4 regions of the Serratia sp. TSA_130.1 genome follow, and region 2 is predicted to be linked to each of the others. Evidence: predicted binding sites of a transcription regulator. Region 2 holds the regulator's gene; each other region holds the start of a gene.
The links. The regulator PhoB, encoded in region 2, activates phosphate uptake and scavenging genes when phosphate is short. The targets are predictions, from matches to a motif close to CTGTCATAAAACTGNCNNAT.

Region 1 (4,574 bases), on a different contig from region 2:
TGCGGGAAACGCTAGATAGGCTGCAGGTGTCACGCATCGGCCACGGCGTCAGAAGCATCGAGGACCCTGCGCTCGTCGAGCGCCTGGTAGCCACCGGCGTCCTGCTCGAGATCTGCCCCAGCTGCAATCTCACCTGCAATTTGTTCGACAGCATCGACGATCATCCGATAGATCGGCTCAAAAAGTGGGGGGTGCGGCTAAACGTGAATACCGATGCGCGCACCGTCGTCGATACCACGCTGAACAAGGAGTACCAGCTGTTGCATGACGCCTTCGGCTGGCAGGATGACGATTTTAACCGCAGCAACCGACAGGCGCTGGAGGCGAGTTTTCTCGACGGCGATACTAAAATTAAATTAATGAGTCAGCTCAATGCCGGGTCGATGTGACCCGGCGCGTTTCAAGGCCAACCGGCGTTTTAACGCCCCTGCGCCGCCAGCGCCTGGGCGCAGGCCCAGGCCGAGCTCCAGGCCCACTGGAAGTTGTAACCGCCCAGCCACCCGGTCACGTCCACCACTTCGCCGATAAAATAGAGCCCCGGCGCCTTGTGGGCTTCCATCGTCTTGGAAGAAAGTTCGTTGGTGTCGACGCCGCCGAGCGTCACCTCCGCCGTGCGATAACCCTCGGTGCCGTTCGGCTGCACGCGCCAGTTCTGCAACAGATCCACCAGTGCCGCCTGCTGCGGCGCATTCAGCTGCTTCAGCGTCGCCTCCGGCAGTTGTCCCAGGGTCTGCAAGCATTCCACCAGCCGCTTCGGCAAGTGCAGCGCCAGGGTGTTTTTCAGGCTTTGGTTAGGGTGCTGCAGGCGCTGTTCATCAAGGAAGCCCGCCAGATCAAGCTCAGGAAGTAAGTTAATGCTCACATACTCACCCGGTTGCCAGTAGCTGGACAGCTGCAATACCGCCGGGCCGGACAGGCCGCGATGGGTGAACAGGATGCTTTCACGGAAGCTGACGCCGTTCTCGGCGGTGATCACCGCCGGCACCGACACGCCGGACAGCGTTTGCACATGCTCCAGCAGCGGCTTATGCAGGGTAAACGGCACCAGCCCGGCGCGCGTCGGCAGCACCCTGAGGCCGAACTGCTCCGCCAGCTTGTAACCGAACGGCGAGGCGCCCAGCCCCGGCATGGATAATCCGCCGCTGGCCACCACAAGTGAGCGAGCACTTACTTTTTCGCCATTCAGCGCCAGCGCGTAGCCGTTCTCGGTTTTCTCCACGCCCAGCACTTCGCTGCGCAGGCGCATCGTCACCTGGCCCAGCTCGCACTCTTTGACCAGCAGATCCACCACCTGCTGCGCCGAATCGTCGCAGAACAGCTGCCCCAGCGTTTTTTCATGGTAGGCGATGCCGTAACGGTTGATCAGATCGATGAAGTCCCACTGGGTGTAGCGCGCCAGCGCCGACTTGCAAAAATGCGGGTTGTTCGACAGATAGGCCGCCGGTTCGGCGTACATGTTGGTGAAGTTGCAGCGCCCGCCGCCGGACATCAGGATCTTGCGGCCCGGTTTTTTGCCGTTGTCGAGCAGCAACACGCGGCAACCGAGTTGCCCCGCCTGCGCGGCGCAAAACATGCCGGCGGCGCCCGCCCCAATCACTACGACATCAAACTGTTCCACCTGAGCCTCACTTATCAAAACCACAATCGCGACAAAAGAGCGCCATATTACGCCGTTTCACCGCCGGTCACCGCCAAATTCACGGCGGCAGATTGTAAAGCCCCCGCGCCGCCAACGCCATAGTAAGAAAATATTACAGAGGTCAGAGCAGATTAACGCATTGATATTCCATATTTTTGTTATAGACACGCCACCATTTCGTCATGTCCAAATCAAAAAAACGTCATATTTTCCTTTTCCCCGGCACCGGTTGTCACTGATAATGCGCGGCGTTCATGTCCACAAACTGGCGTAACGCTTATGCTGCATTTGTTCGCTGGCCTGGATTTCCATACCGGCCTGATGTTAATTCTCGCATTGTTGTTCGTGTTGTTTTATGAAGCCATCAACGGTTTTCATGATACGGCCAATGCGGTCGCTACAGTTATTTATACCCGCGCCATGCGCTCGCAACTTGCGGTCGTGATGGCAGGTTTGTTCAACTTTCTTGGCGTAATGCTCGGCGGTTTGAGTGTTGCTTACGCCATCGTCCACTTGTTGCCTACCGATCTGTTGTTGAACGTCAGTTCAGCACACGGATTAGCCATGGTCTTCTCCATGCTGTTGGCGGCAATCATCTGGAACCTCGGCACCTGGTATTTCGGTCTGCCGGCGTCCAGTTCCCATACGCTGATAGGCGCAATCATCGGTGTCGGTTTAACCAACGCCCTGATGACCCACACTTCGGTCGTGGATGCGCTTAACGTCCCGAAAATGATTGGCATTTTCCTTTCTCTGCTGTTCTCGCCGCTGGTCGGCATGATGGTGGCGGGAGTAATGGTGTTCGCCTTGCGCCGCTATTGGAGTGGCACCAAGAAACGCCAGCGTATCCACATGACCCCAGCGGAACGTGAAAAGGTCGACGGCAAACGCAAGCCGCCGTTCTGGACCCGTATCGCGCTGATCCTGTCGGCGATTGGCGTCAGCTTCTCGCACGGCGCCAACGACGGTCAGAAAGGCATCGGCCTTATCATGCTGGTGTTGATCGGCGTTGCCCCGGCCGGCTTCGTGGTCAATATGAATGCAACCGGTTATGACATCACCCGTACGCGTGACGCCGTGACCCACCTGCAGCAATATTACCAGCAGCACGGCGACGCGCTGTCGCATGCGGTGTCGTTGACGCCGCTGGTGCCAAGCCCGGATGACGAAGCCACGCCTGGCAAACCGGCCGAGTTCCACTGCGACAGTTCGCGCGCCATGCCGGCGATCGAGCTGGCTCAGGGCATGCTGACCAACCTGCAAAGCTACGATCAGTTGACGGTTGAGCAGCGCAGCCATTTGCGCCGCCTGCTGATGTGCGTGACCGACACGGCGGATAAAGTCGCCAAGCTGCCGGAAACCTCATCCGCCGACCAGCGCTTCCTGAAGAACCTGCGTCAGGATCTGCTGCAGACCGTCGAGTACGCGCCGATGTGGATCATCGTCGCCGTCGCGCTGGCGCTGTCGCTCGGCACCATGGTGGGCTGGAAACGCGTAGCCACCACCATCGGCGAGAAGATCGGCAAGAAAGGCATGACCTACGCCCAGGGCGTATCGGCCCAGATGACCGCGGCGCTGTCGATCGGCGTGGCGAGTTATACCGGCATGCCGGTCTCCACCACCCACGTTCTCTCTTCGGCGGTTGCCGGGACGATGATCGTGGACGGCGGCGGCGTGCAGAGCAAAACCGTGAAGAACATCCTGTTGGCTTGGGTGCTCACCCTGCCAATCTCGATTCTGCTTTCCGGTGCGCTGTATTGGGTCGCGTTGAAGCTGATCTAAGCGACAAGCATCATGAGGAAGGCGGCCGCATGGCCGCCTTTTTTTTTGCCTGCATCAAGGGAAACAGAAAGGCATTAATACCAAATCATCATCGCTATCAGGCAGATGACCACCAGGCCGCACAGGGCCGAAGTCAGCATAAACTGCCCGCGCACCCGCTCACAGCGGCGAATAAACTCCGGATCGTGGTGCTCGACATAGCGCTGCGCGAAAATATAACGCACCAGCCTCAGCTGCTTGCTGGGTTGGCCGTGGGCGGTAAAGAAACCGCCGCCGTCGACATATTGGTACAGCAGCGGGTCACAGCCGCGCAATACCACCAGCAGCGCGCGCAGAGAAGAGTAATACCGCACCATGTTAACCACACACACCACACACAAGGCCCAAAACAGCGCGACGGTACTGATCATGATTGCCCCCTCAAGGCGTTGTTATCCGCGGCCATCCGCCGGGTCCAACCGCCCTACCTCATTACCCGATACTCTGCTGGAGCTTACCGCTCTCATCCCCTTTTTTTGCCTGCACGGGCCACGCCCATAACCCACCGCCTCCGAAGACGTTGCCGCACCGCACGATGAGATTTGCACGGCATGGTTCTACTCAGAGGAGAAATGATGAGGCCCATATCCATCATTGTAGGTTAATGAAACGCAAACTGGCCTGAGCAGTGGATAAAATTTACCGCCCTGTGCCGAAAAGTCACCTGCCGGGGCGTTATAAGCGATAACCATCCGTTTCGATTATGTCGCATTTCTGGATAGTCTATCCCGCGCTGCGCCGCTGATCTTTCCCCCCACGCTGGCTAGACTCAGGTTTCCGTTACGCTTATCCAAGGAAACTGTTATGGCAAACCATTCAATCAAGGGAAAAACCGTCCTGATCGCCGGCGGCGCCAAGAACCTCGGCGGGCTGATCGCGCGCGATTTGGCTGAGCAAGGCGCCAAAGCGGTGGTGATCCACTACAACAGCGCCGCCTCCAAAACCGAGGCGGAGAAAACCGTCGCCGCCATTCAGGCCGCCGGGGCGCAAGGCGTCGCGCTGCAGGCCGATCTGACCACGGCGGGCGCGGTCGAGAAGCTGTTCGCCGATGCTGTCGCCGCCGTCGGCAAGCCGGATATCGCCATCAATACCGTCGGCAAGGTGCTGAAAAAGC
Region 2 (4,574 bases):
CGCGACAGCGGGTAGCGATCGTTGCGCACGTTGGCGGCGGTAGGCGCGACATAGTCCTCTCCCGACTCCGCCAATGGCAGCAGCCGCACGCCGCTGGCGCGAAAGCCAATGCTGGCGTAGCCGATGCCGTTGAGCGAACCGGCCACCGCCTGCACCACCGAGGCCGAGCCGGGCAGCTCATTGACGCGCGGCATAAAATCGCCGCCGCACAGCGCACGCAGTTTGAAATAGCCGTAGGTGCCGGACGCCGAGTTGCGGCCGAAACGCTGCAGCGAACGCGTCGCCCAGTCGCCACTCAGCCCCAGCTCGCCCCAGCGCGTCAGCGGTTTGCTTTCGCCGCAGCGCAGGGTGGCGGAGAAAATGCGATCGAGCTGCTGCAGATTGAGGCCGCGCAGCGGATTGTCCTGATGCACCAACACCACCAGTGCATCCACCGCTACCGGCACCGCCAGCGGCGCATAGCCGTAACGGTGTTCGAACGCCGAGACCTCGGCCGCCTTCATCGGCCGGCTCATCGGGCCCAGCTGCGCGGCGCCCGCCGCCAAGGCGGTCGGCGCGGTCGACGAACCGGCGGCCTGAATCTGCAGGTTAACGTTGGGGTAATGCTGACTGAAATCCTGCGCCCACAGCGCCATCAGATTCGCCAGCGTGTCGGAACCGACGCTGGACAGGTTGCCCGCCAGCATGCCGTCGGGCTGCGCCAGCGCGCCGCGTCCGGCCAGCAGCGCCAGGCAAAGCAACAGCCCTCGGGTTATTCGGGTCATACCGGTGTCTCGCGTTAATTTTTCACCGCATTCTCTGATAAAGCGGCGGGAACAATCAACCGATTGGGTAAGGTAAAGATAAAGCGGGTGCCGATCCCCGGTTCGCTGAGGATCTCCAGCCGCGCGTCGTGATGGCTGAGCGCGTGCTTGACGATCGCCAGCCCCAGCCCGCTGCCGCCGGTCTGGCGCGAGCGGGCCTTGTCGACGCGGTAAAAACGCTCGGTCAGGCGCGGAAGGTGTTCGGCGGCGATGCCCGGCCCGTTGTCGCTGACCTGGAACTGCGCGCCATGCGCCGTCTGTTGCCAGCTCACTTCGATATGGGTGCCCTTCGGCGTGTGGTTGACCGCGTTGTACACCAGGTTAGACACCGCGCTGCGCAACTGGTCTTCATTGCCGAACACGTTGAGCTGTTCGTTCACCCGGAAGGTGATCTCATGATTGCCGCCGCTCAGCGATTGCGCCTCGCGCTGCAACACCCGCAGCATCAGCGGGATATCCACCCGCTCGTTCATGTCGACATTGGGCGCCGCCTCGATGCGCGACAGCGTCAGCAGTTGCTTGACCAGCCCGTCCATCCGGCGGGTCTGCTCTTGCATGGTGCTGAGCGCCTTGCTGCGCAGCGAACCGTCCTGCTCTTCGTCGCCCATCATCTCCAGGTAGCCCTGCAGCACCGTCAGCGGCGTGCGCAGCTCATGGCTGACGTTGGCGAAGAAGTTGCGCCGCGCGCCCTCCAGCTGGCGCATCTGGGTGACGTCGCGCGCCACCATCAGCAACTGCCCTTCGGAATACGGCATCACGCGGAATTCGACGTAGTGTTCGTTGTTCAACTGCAGCGTCAGCGGACGCGAAAACTCCTGCTGTTGCAGATAGTGGCTGAATTCCGGATAACGCAGCAGGTTAAGGATGTGCTGGCCGTTGTCTTCCGGCCAGCGGAAGCCGAGCAGATGCTGCGCCAGCCCGTTGCACCAGAAGATGTTGCCCTCGACGGTGGTCATCACCACCGCGTCAGGCAGCGATTCGGCCCCGCTGCGAAAACGCTTGATAAGCAGCGCCAGCTCGCGCCGGCGGCGGCGGTTGCGCTGCTGCATCTGATACAGGCCATAAAACAGCGGCTCCCAGCTCCAGCGGCCGGGCGGCGGCGTCATGCTGCGGTCGATCCACAGCCAATGGGAGAGTTTGAGCTGGTTGTAGAAATTCCACACCAGCGCAGCCAGCGCGGAGGCCAGCAGGAACCAGGGCAGATAACCGAAAATCAGCCCCAGCAGTAAGGCGGGCAAACAAAAAAGAGCCAGCTCCAGAGCCAGCCTCTTCCACGACAGACGTTCTAACACGGCATATTCTCCAGCGCAGCGCGATCAGTAGCGCGTTGAGAACCGGTAGCCGGTGCCCCGAACGGTTTGAACCATTTTATCATGCCCACTGGTTTCTAACGCCTTGCGGAGCCGACGGATATGCACGTCAACGGTACGGTCTTCCACATAAACGTTAGTGCCCCAGACGTGATTAAGCAACTGCTCACGGCTATAAACCCGCTCCGGGTGGGTCATAAAGAAGTGCAGCAGCTTGAACTCGGTCGGCCCCATGTCCAGCGCCTGATCGTTCGCCATCACGCGGTGGGAGGACGGGTCCAGGCTCAGCCCTTGCATTTCAATCACCTCCTCCACCGCCATCGGTGAAATGCGGCGCATGACCGCCTTGATGCGCGCCACCAGCTCCTTGGGCGAGAACGGCTTGGTGATGTAATCATCCGCCCCCACTTCCAGGCCGCGTACCCGGTCTTCTTCTTCGCCGCGCGCGGTCAACATCATCACCGGGATATCGCGGGTCAGCGCTTCGCGCTTCATATGTTTGATAAACTGAATGCCGGAACCCCCGGGCAACATCCAGTCAAGCAACACCAAATCAGGGAACGGCTCAGACAGACGCGTCACGGCGCTGTCATAATCCTCGGCTTCCAACGGTTGGTAACCATTTTGTTCCAACACAAAGCACACCATCTCACGGATCGGCGCTTCGTCTTCCACCACCAGTATGCGTCTTGCCATCGTCAATCCTGCCAATGTGTTAGCGACTTTTCGGGCGCCATTATGCGTCAGTTTTGTGACACTTTTATGAAAAAAACCGGCTGTTATAGGCAGTAAGCATAGCGATTATTTCCCGGCGCAAAGAAAAATCATTCCATGGTCATCGCCATTGCGCCGGGACAGCCGCCGCCGCGGCCTTTATAATCATCGCCATTATCTTTGCATCCGGGAGTGTCATGCGCCTGATCCACACCTCTGACTGGCATCTTGGCCAGTACTTTTTCACCAAAAGCCGCGCCGCCGAGCACCAGGCTTTTCTGAACTGGCTGATCGAGCAGATCGAGCAGCAGCAGGTGGATGCGCTGATCGTCGCCGGGGATCTGTTCGATACCGGCTCACCGCCCAGCTATGCCCGCGAACTGTACAACCGCTTCGTGGTGGAACTGCAGCGCACCGGCTGCCAGCTGGTGGTGCTGGGCGGCAACCATGACTCGGTGGCGACGCTGAACGAATCGCGGGAGCTACTCTCCTGCCTGAACACCACGGTGATCGCCAGCGCGCAGGGCGCTCCGGAACAGCAAATCGTGGTGCTGAACCGGCGCGACGGCCAGCCGGGCGCGGTGCTGTGCGCCATTCCGTTCCTGCGGCCGCGCGATCTGCTCACCAGCCGCGCCGGCGAATCCGGCGCACAGAAACAGCAGGCGCTGCAGGAAGCCATCGCCGAACATTATCAGACGCTGTATCAGGCGGCCTGCGAGCGCCGCGACCAGCTGGGCTTGCCGCTGCCGATCGTCGCCACCGGCCACCTGACCACCGTCGGCGTCACCACCTCCGACTCGGTGCGCGACATCTATATCGGCACCCTCGACGCCTTCCCGGCGCAGGCTTTCCCGCCCGCCGACTATATCGCGCTGGGCCACATTCACCGCGCGCAGAACGTCGCCAAATCGGAGCATATTCGCTATAGCGGCTCGCCGATCCCGCTCAGCTTCGATGAGCTGGGCAAAGCCAAAAGCGTCTTCCTGGTGGATTTCGCCGACGGCACCCTGCAGCGGGTTGACGCGTTAACGATCCCGCAGTTCCAGCCCATGCAGCTGATCAAAGGCGATCTGGCCGAGATCGAACGGCAGCTGCGGCAATTTGCCGACTATGCCGGCGAGCGGCCGGTGTGGCTGGATATCGAAGTGGCGACGCAGGACTACCTCAGCGACATCCAGCGCCGCATCCAGCTGCTGGCGGATGAGCTGCCAGTGGAAGTGGTGCTGCTACGGCGCAGCAAAGAGCAGCGCCGCCAGGCGATTGCGCAGCAGGATAAGGAAACGCTGAACGAGCTGAGCGTCAACGAAGTGTTCGAACGGCGCCTGGCGCAGGAGGCTGAGATGCCCGAAACGCGTCAACAGCGGATGCGCCAGATGTTCCGCCAGGTGGTCGAGGCGGTGCAGCATAACGCCGAGGAGACGAATTCATGAAGATCCTCAGCCTGCGGTTAAAAAACCTCAACTCGCTGCAGGGCGAATGGAAAATTGACTTCACCGCCGAGCCTTTCGCCAGCAACGGCCTGTTCGCCATTACCGGCCCGACCGGCGCGGGCAAAACCACCCTGCTGGACGCCATTTGCCTGGCGCTGTATCACCAAACGCCGCGCCTCAACGTCACGCCGAGCCAGAATGAGCTGATGACCCGCCACACCGCCGAGTCGCTGGCGGAGGTCGAATTCGAGGTCAAGGGCATCGGCTATCGCGCCTTTTGGAGCCAGCGCCGCGCCAAAAATGCGCCGGACGGCAAT
Region 3 (4,574 bases), 580 kb from region 2:
TATTAACCTCAACAACCTCAGTAGACTTTATTCAACCGCTTCCCTGAGTGGGAAGTGAATTTAATCTACTGATAATCATGGAGTTAATAATGAAAAAGACCCTGTTCGCCCTGATGCTCGGCCTGAGCGCCGCCGCCGCCCCCGTCGCCGCGTTGGCGCAATCCCCCGCCGCCGACAGCCGCCAGACGGGTTATGTGCAACCGCTGACCGCCGACAACAGCCTGTTGCTGCTGGTCGATCTGCAGGACATGTTCGGCATGACCATTTCCTCTATCGATCAAACCAATCTGGTGAATAACGCCGCCGGCATCGCCAAGGCCGCCAAGGTGTTCAACGTGCCGACCATTCTGGCCTCGGCCAACGCCAAAAGCTTCGCCGGGCCGGTATTCCAGCAGGTGACGCAGGCACGTCCGGATCTGCAGGTGTACGATCGCACCGCCATCAACGTCTGGCAGGATCGGCGCGTAGTGGATCTGATTAAACAATCCGGCCGCAAGAAAATCATCATCGGCGGATTGTGGACCGCCAGCTGCGTGATGCTGCCGGCACTGTCCGCTCTGGGCGAGGGGTATGAGGTTTATATCCTGTCGGACGTCACCGGCGACATTACGCCAGACAGCCAAAACAACGCCATGCAGCGCCTGATACAGGCGGGCGCCACGCCCATCAACTGGGTGGCGTTGATGCTGGAATGGCAGCAGGACTGGAGCCGCAAAGCCACGGCGGGAGGCGTATTGCAGATCGCCCGCGACCACGGCGCCGCCTGGGGGATGGGCGCCCGTTACGCCGGGGCGATGAAGGTGGGCAGCGAGGCGAAATAAGCGGGTGAAAGCCCGCCGGCGGCGGGCTTTTTCTCAGGTACGGTGATAACAACGGCTATCCTGTGGCGCCTGGTCGCGGCTCTCCAGCCCGTAGTCCCGCACCACTTCCGCCACCCGCAGCCGATACTGCGCCAACACCTCGCCACGGCCGCGCGCCTGCGCCGCCCGGTGCTGTTCGAGATTGCGCCACTGCTGCACCGCCGCTTCGTCGCGCCAAAAAGAGAGCGACAACAAGCGCGCAGGATCGGCCAGGCTTTGAAAGCGCTCGATGGAAATGAATCCGTCGATCTGCGCCAGCAGCGGCTTCAGCGCCGCCGCCAACTCCAGGTAGGTATCGCGCTGCCCATCGGCGGCCTGCAGTTCAAAAATCACGGCGATCATTATCTTCTCCTCTCAACGGTAAAATTACGGTACGCGCGCAGGGTAAGAATGGCGCCACTGCACCGGTTTCAACGCCCGCTCATCAATATCCAGCGAATACGGCCGCACAGCACCAAAGTGCGATGACCACAGGCTAGCAATGGACGCACAGCCATACTTCGTCTAACCTCGAAGTATGTATAACATCGAGATAGAAGATCGTTTAGCGGCGCTGAGCGCCGCCATCGCCGACCGCACCCGGGCGCGCATGCTGTGCCTGTTGATGGACGGGCGCGCCTACACCGCCACCGAGCTCAGCGCGGCGGTCGAGGTCGCCCCGTCCACCGCCAGCGCACATCTGGCGAAGCTGCTGGAGCAGCAGTTGATTGCCTGTGTCAAACAGGGGCGCTATCGCTATTTCCGACTGGCCGGGCAACCGGTGGCCGCAGCGCTGGAAGGCCTGATGGCGCTGGCGGGCGTGCCGCGCCCGTCGCTGAAAAGCCGCACGCCCACCTCGCTGCAATATGCTCGCACCTGCTACGACCATATGGCGGGCGAGGTGGCGGTGAAGCTGCACGATCGGCTGCATGCGCTGAACTGGCTGACCGGCGAGGCAGACTACCGGTTAAGCGACATCGGTCAGGCCGCGCTGGCGCGGCTGGGCGTCGATTGCTCCCCCGCGCCCACCCGCCGCCGCTTCGCCTGCGGCTGCCTGGATTGGAGCGAACGCCGATCTCACCTCGGCGGCGCGCTGGGCGCCGCGCTGTTAGCCGCCTTTATCCAACGCGGCTGGATCCTTCGCCGGCTCGACAGCCGCGAGCTGCAGCTGACCCCCGCCGGTAAAAAAGCGCTGGCCGCACATTTTGACCTCACGGTGTAACCCGGCGACAGGGTAGTTTTACTGCAATACTCTAGGGGTACGCTTAAGCGACCCCGCCAACCCGAGGAGTTTCCATGCTCGATTCCACCCAATTCCCGATCGTCAAACGCTGGCCGGCTCAGCATCCAGAACGGCTGCAGCTCTACTCTCTGCCGACGCCGAACGGCGTCAAAGTCTCCATCATGCTGGAGGAGATCGGCCTGCCTTATGAAGCGCACCTGATCGACATCGGCAACAACGAAACCTGGACGCCGGAATTCCTGGCGCTGAACCCGAACGGCAAGATCCCGGCGATCATCGATCCCGATGGCCCCGGCGGCCGGCCGCTGCCGCTGTTCGAATCCGGCGCCATTCTGCTCTACCTGGCGGAAAAGAGCGGCCGTTTCCTGCCGCAGGACCCGGCGCAGCGTTACGAAACCATTCAATGGGTGTTCTTCCAGATGGCCGCCGTCGGCCCGATGTTCGGCCAGCTCGGTTTCTTCCATAAATTCGCCGGGCGCGAATATGAAGACAAGCGGCCGCTGGAGCGCTACAAAAACGAATCGAAACGCCTGCTCGGCGTGCTGGAAACGCGACTTGAAGGCCGCGACTGGATCATGGGCGCGGAGTACACCATCGCCGATATCTCGCTGCTGGGTTGGGTGCGCAACCTGATCGGCTTCTATGAGGCGCGCGAACTGGTGGAGTTCGACAGTTTCCCTCGCGTCGCGCAGTGGCTGGAGCGCGGTCTGGCGCGCCCGGCGGTGCAGCGTGGGCTCGCTATCCCGGCGCGCGCGGCCTGAGCGTCAAACGGGATGGCCGCCGGGCCGTCCCGCCTTCCGCTGTCATAAAATTGTCATCCCTCTGCTCTACTCTCCTTTCGTAACAATTTGATGTTATTTACATTGTTGTATTACGACAAGGAGCTTACCCCATGCAACCTGCTGTATCCCTGATCGCCGGCGCCGTACTGTCCGCCCTGCTCTGTTCCTCCGCCATCGCGGCGGAAACCTCGGCCAATGCCGATGGCCTGACCGATCGCGCCGCGCGCGGCAACCTCGTCGAACCGGGCGGCGCCCGCCGTCTGGCCGGCGATCAGACCACCGCGCTGAAGGCATCGCTGTCGGACAAAACGGCGAAAAACGTGATCCTGCTGATCGGCGACGGCATGGGGGATTCCGAGATCACCGCCGCGCGCAACTACGCCGAAGGCGCAGGCGGTTACTTCAAGGGCATCGACGCCCTGCCGCTGACCGGACAATACACCCATTACTCGCTGGACAGGAAAACCCACAAGCCGGACTACGTGACCGACTCCGCCGCCTCCGCCACCGCCTGGGCCACCGGGGTGAAAACCTATAACGGCGCGCTCGGCGTGGACGTGAACGGCAAGGATCAACCGACGCTGCTGGAGATCGCCAAGGCGGCCGGCAAGGCCACCGGCAACGTCTCCACCGCCGAGTTGCAAGACGCCACGCCGGCGGCGCTGGTCTCGCACGTCATCTCACGCAAGTGCTATGGGCCGGAGGAAACCAGCGAGAAATGCGCCGCTAACGCGCTGGAAAATGGCGGCCGTGGCTCCATCACCGAACAACTGCTGAAAACCCGCGCCGACGTCACGCTGGGCGGCGGCGCGAAATCGTTCAACCAGCTGGCAAAAAGCGGCGAATGGCAAGGAAAATCGCTGAAGGACCAGGCGGCGGCGCAGGGTTATCAGTGGGTAAGCAACGCCGACGAACTGCAGGCCGTTACCCTCGCCAACCAGCAAAAACCGCTGCTGGGGCTGTTCGCCGACGGCAATATGCCGGTGCGTTGGCTGGGGCCGAAAGCCAGCTACCATGGCAACCTCGACAAACCGGCAGTGACCTGCGAAAACAACCCGGCGCGCACCGCCGCCACGCCAACGCTGGCGGCGATGACCGAAAAAGCGATCGCGCTGTTGAAAGACAACCCGAACGGCTTCTTCCTGCAGGTAGAGGGCGCGTCGATCGATAAACAGGATCACGCCGCCAACCCGTGCGGGCAGATTGGCGAAACCGTCGATCTGGACGAAGCGGTACAAAAAGCGCTGGCCTTCGCCCGCGCCGACGGCAACACGCTGGTGATCGTCACCGCCGACCACGCGCACGCCAGCCAGATCGTCTCCGCCGACGCCAAAGCGCCGGGCCTGACCCAAAAGCTGACCACCAAGGACGGCGCGCCGATGACCCTCAGCTACGGCAACTCTGAAGAGGAATCTCAGGGACACACCGGCACCCAGCTGCGCGTCGCGGCCTACGGCCCGCACGCCGCCAACGTAGTGGGCCTGACCGATCAGACCGATCTGTTCTTCACCATGCGCGATGCGATGGGTATCAAGTAACCGCCCCCTGAACGATGGCCGCCCGCCACGGCGGCCATTTATTATTGGTTACCGCTAGGTATTTGCAATTTAACCGCAATTATTGTGTGATAACGAAATAACGTCTAATTACGCGGCAATTAACCCATGAAAATAACGCGGTTATACGGCCTTTCTTCCCTCTCTGTTTATT
Region 4 (4,574 bases), on a different contig from region 2:
GTTGAACATCGGTTCGATGCGGTTGTCGCCCACCCGCAGGATGAACGGCACCTTGTAGGTGACGCCGGAGAAGCTGAAGCTGCGCTGGCGCGTGTCCACGCTGTAGTCGCTGATGCGGTTCGGCAGGCCCCACTGATTGATCACCGCCGGTTTCCAGCCGTTGATTTTCTCTTCGATATTCAGGAACACCGTAGACAGCGACGGCGCCGACAGGCTGCTGCGGCCGAGGCCGATATAGTTGTCACCGCCCATCACGTCCAGCACCGTGGCGCCGTTATCCAGCGTGCTGCGTTTCTCGTTGCGCTGCTCCGCCTGCGGCCGGGTGCCGTCGATGATAAAGAACAGGTTGCGGCGCTTCTGTTTGGTCAGGATGTCGTAGGCGGTGTTGTTCATCGCCAGATGATCGGAGGACACCACGATCACGGTGTTGCTGAAATAGGGCGAGCGTTTGATTTTGTCGATCAGCGCGGCGATGTGTTGCTGGCTGCAGGCCACCGCGCTCAGCGAGCGGTTTTCCTTGTTCTGCCAGGCGTAGCTTTTCTTGCTGCAGCCGGCGGAGATAAAACCGTCCGGGTGATGGGTATCGACGGTCAGGGTAAACAGCGAGAACGGCTGGCGCTGTTTGGACAGCTCGACGAACTTGCCGTACACCACGTCCAGCACGCTGTCGTCGTACCAGCCCCAGTCGTTTTTGTAGCTCGGATCGGCGACCTGTTCGCGCAGCTCTTTGAAACCGTAAACGTGGTCGAAGCCGTGGGATTTCAGGAAGGTGTCTTTGCCGGCGAACGCCAGCTCGGCGCCCTGATAGAAAGAGTTGCTGTAGCCGGCGGCCTTCAGCACGTCGCCCAGGCAGACGTTCTCCGGGTAGAAGGTGGAGACCGCGCTGGAGGCGTTGCCGTCGAAGGGCGCGAACAGCGGAATGCCGCACTGTGAGGCGACCATGCCGGCGATGGTGTAACCGGTGCCCGGCAGCTGCTGGGTGTTGCTGAAATCGATGCTGTCTGCGCGCAGGGCGTTCAGCTCGTCGGCCAGGCCGGGAAACAGCTCGGTATCGAAGTAGGTGCGCTCCAGGCTCTCGGCATAGATGTACACCAGGTTCGGCCGCTTGCCCTGCACGGTCTTTTTCGGCGCCTTGTAGTAGGTGGTGAAATCGGCGGTATCGCCGACGATCTGGCTCTTGACCAGCAGCGAGATGTCCTGAAACGCCGGGGTGGTGCCGACCGAGAACAGCGCCAGCAGCACGGCGACGAGGCTGTAGGCCACGCTGCTGCCTTTGGCCTTGCGGCGCAGCAGGCTGCGGGCCAGCACCGCGAAGATAAGCCCCAGCGCCGCCAGCAGGCCGATGAACGGCAGCACGTATTTGCTGATGCCCGCGCCTTTGAGGCTGCTGGTGACGGTGTAGATCACCGCATCGGTGATGCCGTCGCCGGTGAAGTAGTTGCTGGCGATCAGAATGACGTTCAGCACCAGATAGCTGCCGAGCAGCGTCAGCAGAATGGCGAACCACCAGCGGTTGGCGGCGGCCCGGGTGCGATAAATCAAGATCGACGCCAAAAAAAGAACAAACGAAACGACTGCGAGAACCATCCGCCAAACCTTGTCTGATTGGAAAAAAACGTTGCTGCCCTGGTCTGCGCCGCCGACCGTGCCGCGGCGCGAAAAGTGAAGGGTATAGCCTATTGTCGGCGGCGGAACAACGCGCGATGTCCCGCTCCGGCCGACGGTCGGCGGCTATTGTACATTTTTATGACAATAGTGTGACGTTAATCACGTCGGCGGCGGCCGCGGCGGCGAAATCTTGCTGGTCGGAGGTTTCGCTCTACGCTTAATGAGCGCCACGACGGCGCGTCCATCAGCCATTCAGGAGGAAGTATGCAGACGATTTCCGCAGCGGTACTCGACGATCTGGCCCCGCAAGGCGTGTTGCGCGCGGCGATCAATCTCGGCAATCCGGTGCTGGCGCAGGCCGGGCCCGGCGGTAAACCGCAAGGCGCTTCGGTGGAGCTGGCCGCCGCGCTGGCTCGCGAACTGGACGTGGCGCTGGAGCTGGTGACCTATGACGCGGCCGGCAAGGTGTTCGCCGACCTGGACAGCGGCGCCTGGAATCTGGCGTTTATGGCCATCGAGCCGGTGCGCGCGGCGCAAATCGCCTTCAGCGAACCCTACGTGATCATTGAGGGGACTTACCTGGTGGCGAACGACGCGCCTTACTTTGAGGTGGCGCAGCTCGACAGGCCGGAGGTGCGCATCGCGGTCGGCCAGGGCGCCGCGTACGATCTGTTTTTGTCGCGCACGCTGCAGCAGGCGCAGCTGGTGCGAGCGGCTACTTCCGCCGAGGCGATCGCGCTGTTTTTCGAACGCGGGCTGGAGGCGGCGGCCGGCGTGCGTCAACCGCTGCTGGCCGCCGCGGCCGCCCATCCCGGCTACCGGGTGCTGGATGGGCATTTCACCGCCATTCGCCAGGCGATGGCGGTGCCGAGGCAAAAAGCGCAGGGCGCCGCCTACGTGAACGCGTTTATCGAACGCTGCAAGGCCAACGGGCTGGTGAAGGCGGCCTTGCAGCGCAGCGGCCAGGGCGAGGTGACGGTGGCGCCGCCGGCCGCCTCGGCGTGATCAGTCGAGCTCCACCGCATACTGGTCTACCGGGGTGATTTTCTTGATCAGCTTGTTGTCGAACAGGAACTGTTCGTAAGCCTCATAGCGGGCCCGATCCAACTTGGCTGGATCGCGCGCGAACAGCGGCAGGCTGGCTTGCCACGCCTGTTTGTTCAGCTCGGTATTCAGCTCCGGGTGCGCCTTGGCGAACGCCAGCCAGGTGTCCTGCGGGTGCGCATGCAGGTAGTCGCTGCCTTGCTTCAGCGCGGCGAGGAACTTGCGGATTTTCGGCTCGTTCACCGCATCGCGGTTGGCGACGATGATCAGCTCGTCGTAGGCCGGCACGCCGTAGTCTTCGACGTTGAACACCACCGGCTTTTTGCCCTGCAGCTTCAGCTCCAGCGCTTCGATATTGCGGTAGCCGCCGATCACCGCATCGACCTGGCCCGCCAGCAGGGCGCTGGTCAGCTGGAAGTTGACGTTGATGAGCTTGATGTCCTGCGGCTTGAGGTGCTCGTGCTCGACCATGGTGGCCAGCGTCGCCTGTTCGATGCCGCTGACCGAGTAGCCCACCGTTTTGCCCTTGAGATCCGCCGGCGACGTGATGCTTTTATCCAGCGCGATCACCGTATTCAACGGCGTGTTGATCAGCGTGCCGACGCGCATCAGCGGCAGGCCCTGATCGGCGAAGAAATGCAGCTGCGGCTGATAGGTGATGGCGAGGTCGGCCTGTTTGGCGGCCACCAGCCGCGGCGGCAGCGCCGGATCGGACGGCGGCACGATCTTGACGTCCAGCCCTGCGGCCTTGAAGGCGCCGATCTGCTCGGCCACCATAATCGGCGCGTGATCGGGGTTGATGTACCAGTCGAGCACCAGCGTCAGCTTGTCGGCCGCGCCGGCCTGGCCGGTGAGGGCGGCGCCGAGCAGCAGCCCGCAAACGGTTTGTTTGATCATGGTCGTTCCTTTATCCCTGGTTATGGTTGCAATCATCAGTCGTTTTCCGGCGCCCAGGCGATCAGGCGCCGCAGCAGCGCATCCACCGCGGCCCACAGCAGCACGGTCATCAGCACCAAAATAAACAGCGCGGTGAAGCAGACGTCGGTCTGCATGCGCGCGTTGGCGTTCAGCATCACGTAGCCCAGCCCCTCGGCCGAGCCGACCCATTCGCCGATGATGGCGCCGATCGGCGCGACGGCGGCGGCCATGCGCAGGCCGGAGCCGAAGGCCGGCAGCGCCGCCATCACCCGCACGTGCCGCAGCTGCGCCCAGCGCGAAGCGCGCATCGTGCGCGCCAGATCGAGATAGTCGTTGTTGACCCGGCGCAGCCCGTCGAAAAAGGCCGACACCACCGGGAAGAAGATCACCAGCACCGCCATCGCCACTTTGGCGCTCATGCCGAAGCCGAACCACAGCACCAGCAATGGGGCCAGGGCGAACACCGGTATCGCCTGGCTGGTGACCACCAGTGGCATCAGCCAGCGCTGCAGGCGCGGCGAGAAGATCATGCACAGCGCCAGCGCCGCGCCGAGCAGCACGCCGAGCGCGAGACCGCTGACGATCTCCGAAGCCGTGACCAGCGTGTGCCAGGCGAGATAGCCGCGTCCGTCCCACAGCGCCTGCGCCACCGCGCCCGGCGTGGGCAGCAGAAAGGCCGGAATGCCGCTTTGCGCCGCCAGCCACCACAGCAGCAGCAGGCCGATGAAGACCGTCAACCCACGCCGCAGACGGGTGAAGCCGCGCTCTTTGGCGATATTCATTGCGCTGCCCTCACCATTTGCAGCAGCAGCTCGGCCTGGCTTTTCAGCAGGTCGGCGTCATCCGGCGCGCGCGGCGGTTGCCCGCGGATGCGGTGGGTATCGTCGAGGCCCAGCGGCCAGGGCGACAGCACCAGCAGCCGGTGGCTCAGGCGGCAAGCCTCCATCGGGTCGTGAGTGATCAGCAGCACGGTATTTTGCGCCAGCAGCTCGGCGGCCAGGCTC

Region 1: pitA (inorganic phosphate transporter PitA) is a predicted target of PhoB. The motif match lies at 1,894-1,913, and genes of this name have one in related genera.
Region 3: phoA (alkaline phosphatase) is a predicted target of PhoB. The motif match lies at 2,883-2,902, and genes of this name have one in related genera.
Region 4: opgB (phosphatidylglycerol--membrane-oligosaccharide glycerophosphotransferase) is a predicted target of PhoB. The motif match lies at 1,734-1,753, and genes of this name have one in related genera.

Annotation. Positions count from the first base shown of each region.
Region 1 is NZ_JBQZFS010000008.1:180,040-184,613, forward strand. It holds gene add (adenosine deaminase) at 1-389, shown strand, start outside; gene ACUTQY_RS22580 (BaiN/RdsA family NAD(P)/FAD-dependent oxidoreductase) at 419-1,618, opposite strand; gene pitA (inorganic phosphate transporter PitA) at 1,919-3,421, shown strand; gene uspB (universal stress protein UspB) at 3,496-3,831, opposite strand; gene ACUTQY_RS22595 (SDR family oxidoreductase) at 4,265-4,574, shown strand, end outside.
Region 2 is NZ_JBQZFS010000002.1:1,122,818-1,127,391, forward strand. It holds gene ACUTQY_RS12270 (PstS family phosphate ABC transporter substrate-binding protein) at 1-764, opposite strand, end outside; gene phoR (phosphate regulon sensor histidine kinase PhoR) at 779-2,095, opposite strand; gene phoB (phosphate response regulator transcription factor PhoB) at 2,120-2,809, opposite strand; gene sbcD (exonuclease subunit SbcD) at 3,025-4,257, shown strand; gene sbcC (exonuclease subunit SbcC) at 4,254-4,574, shown strand, end outside.
Region 3 is NZ_JBQZFS010000002.1:545,883-550,456, forward strand. It holds gene ACUTQY_RS09260 (isochorismatase family protein) at 90-821, shown strand; gene ACUTQY_RS09265 (antibiotic biosynthesis monooxygenase family protein) at 855-1,202, opposite strand; gene ACUTQY_RS09270 (ArsR/SmtB family transcription factor) at 1,378-2,061, shown strand; gene ACUTQY_RS09275 (glutathione S-transferase N-terminal domain-containing protein) at 2,136-2,843, shown strand; gene phoA (alkaline phosphatase) at 2,975-4,402, shown strand.
Region 4 is NZ_JBQZFS010000001.1:740,303-744,876, reverse strand. It holds gene opgB (phosphatidylglycerol--membrane-oligosaccharide glycerophosphotransferase) at 1-1,587, opposite strand, end outside; gene ACUTQY_RS03450 (transporter substrate-binding domain-containing protein) at 1,873-2,613, shown strand; gene ACUTQY_RS03445 (ABC transporter substrate-binding protein) at 2,614-3,549, opposite strand; gene ACUTQY_RS03440 (ABC transporter permease) at 3,585-4,352, opposite strand; gene ACUTQY_RS03435 (ABC transporter ATP-binding protein) at 4,349-4,574, opposite strand, start outside.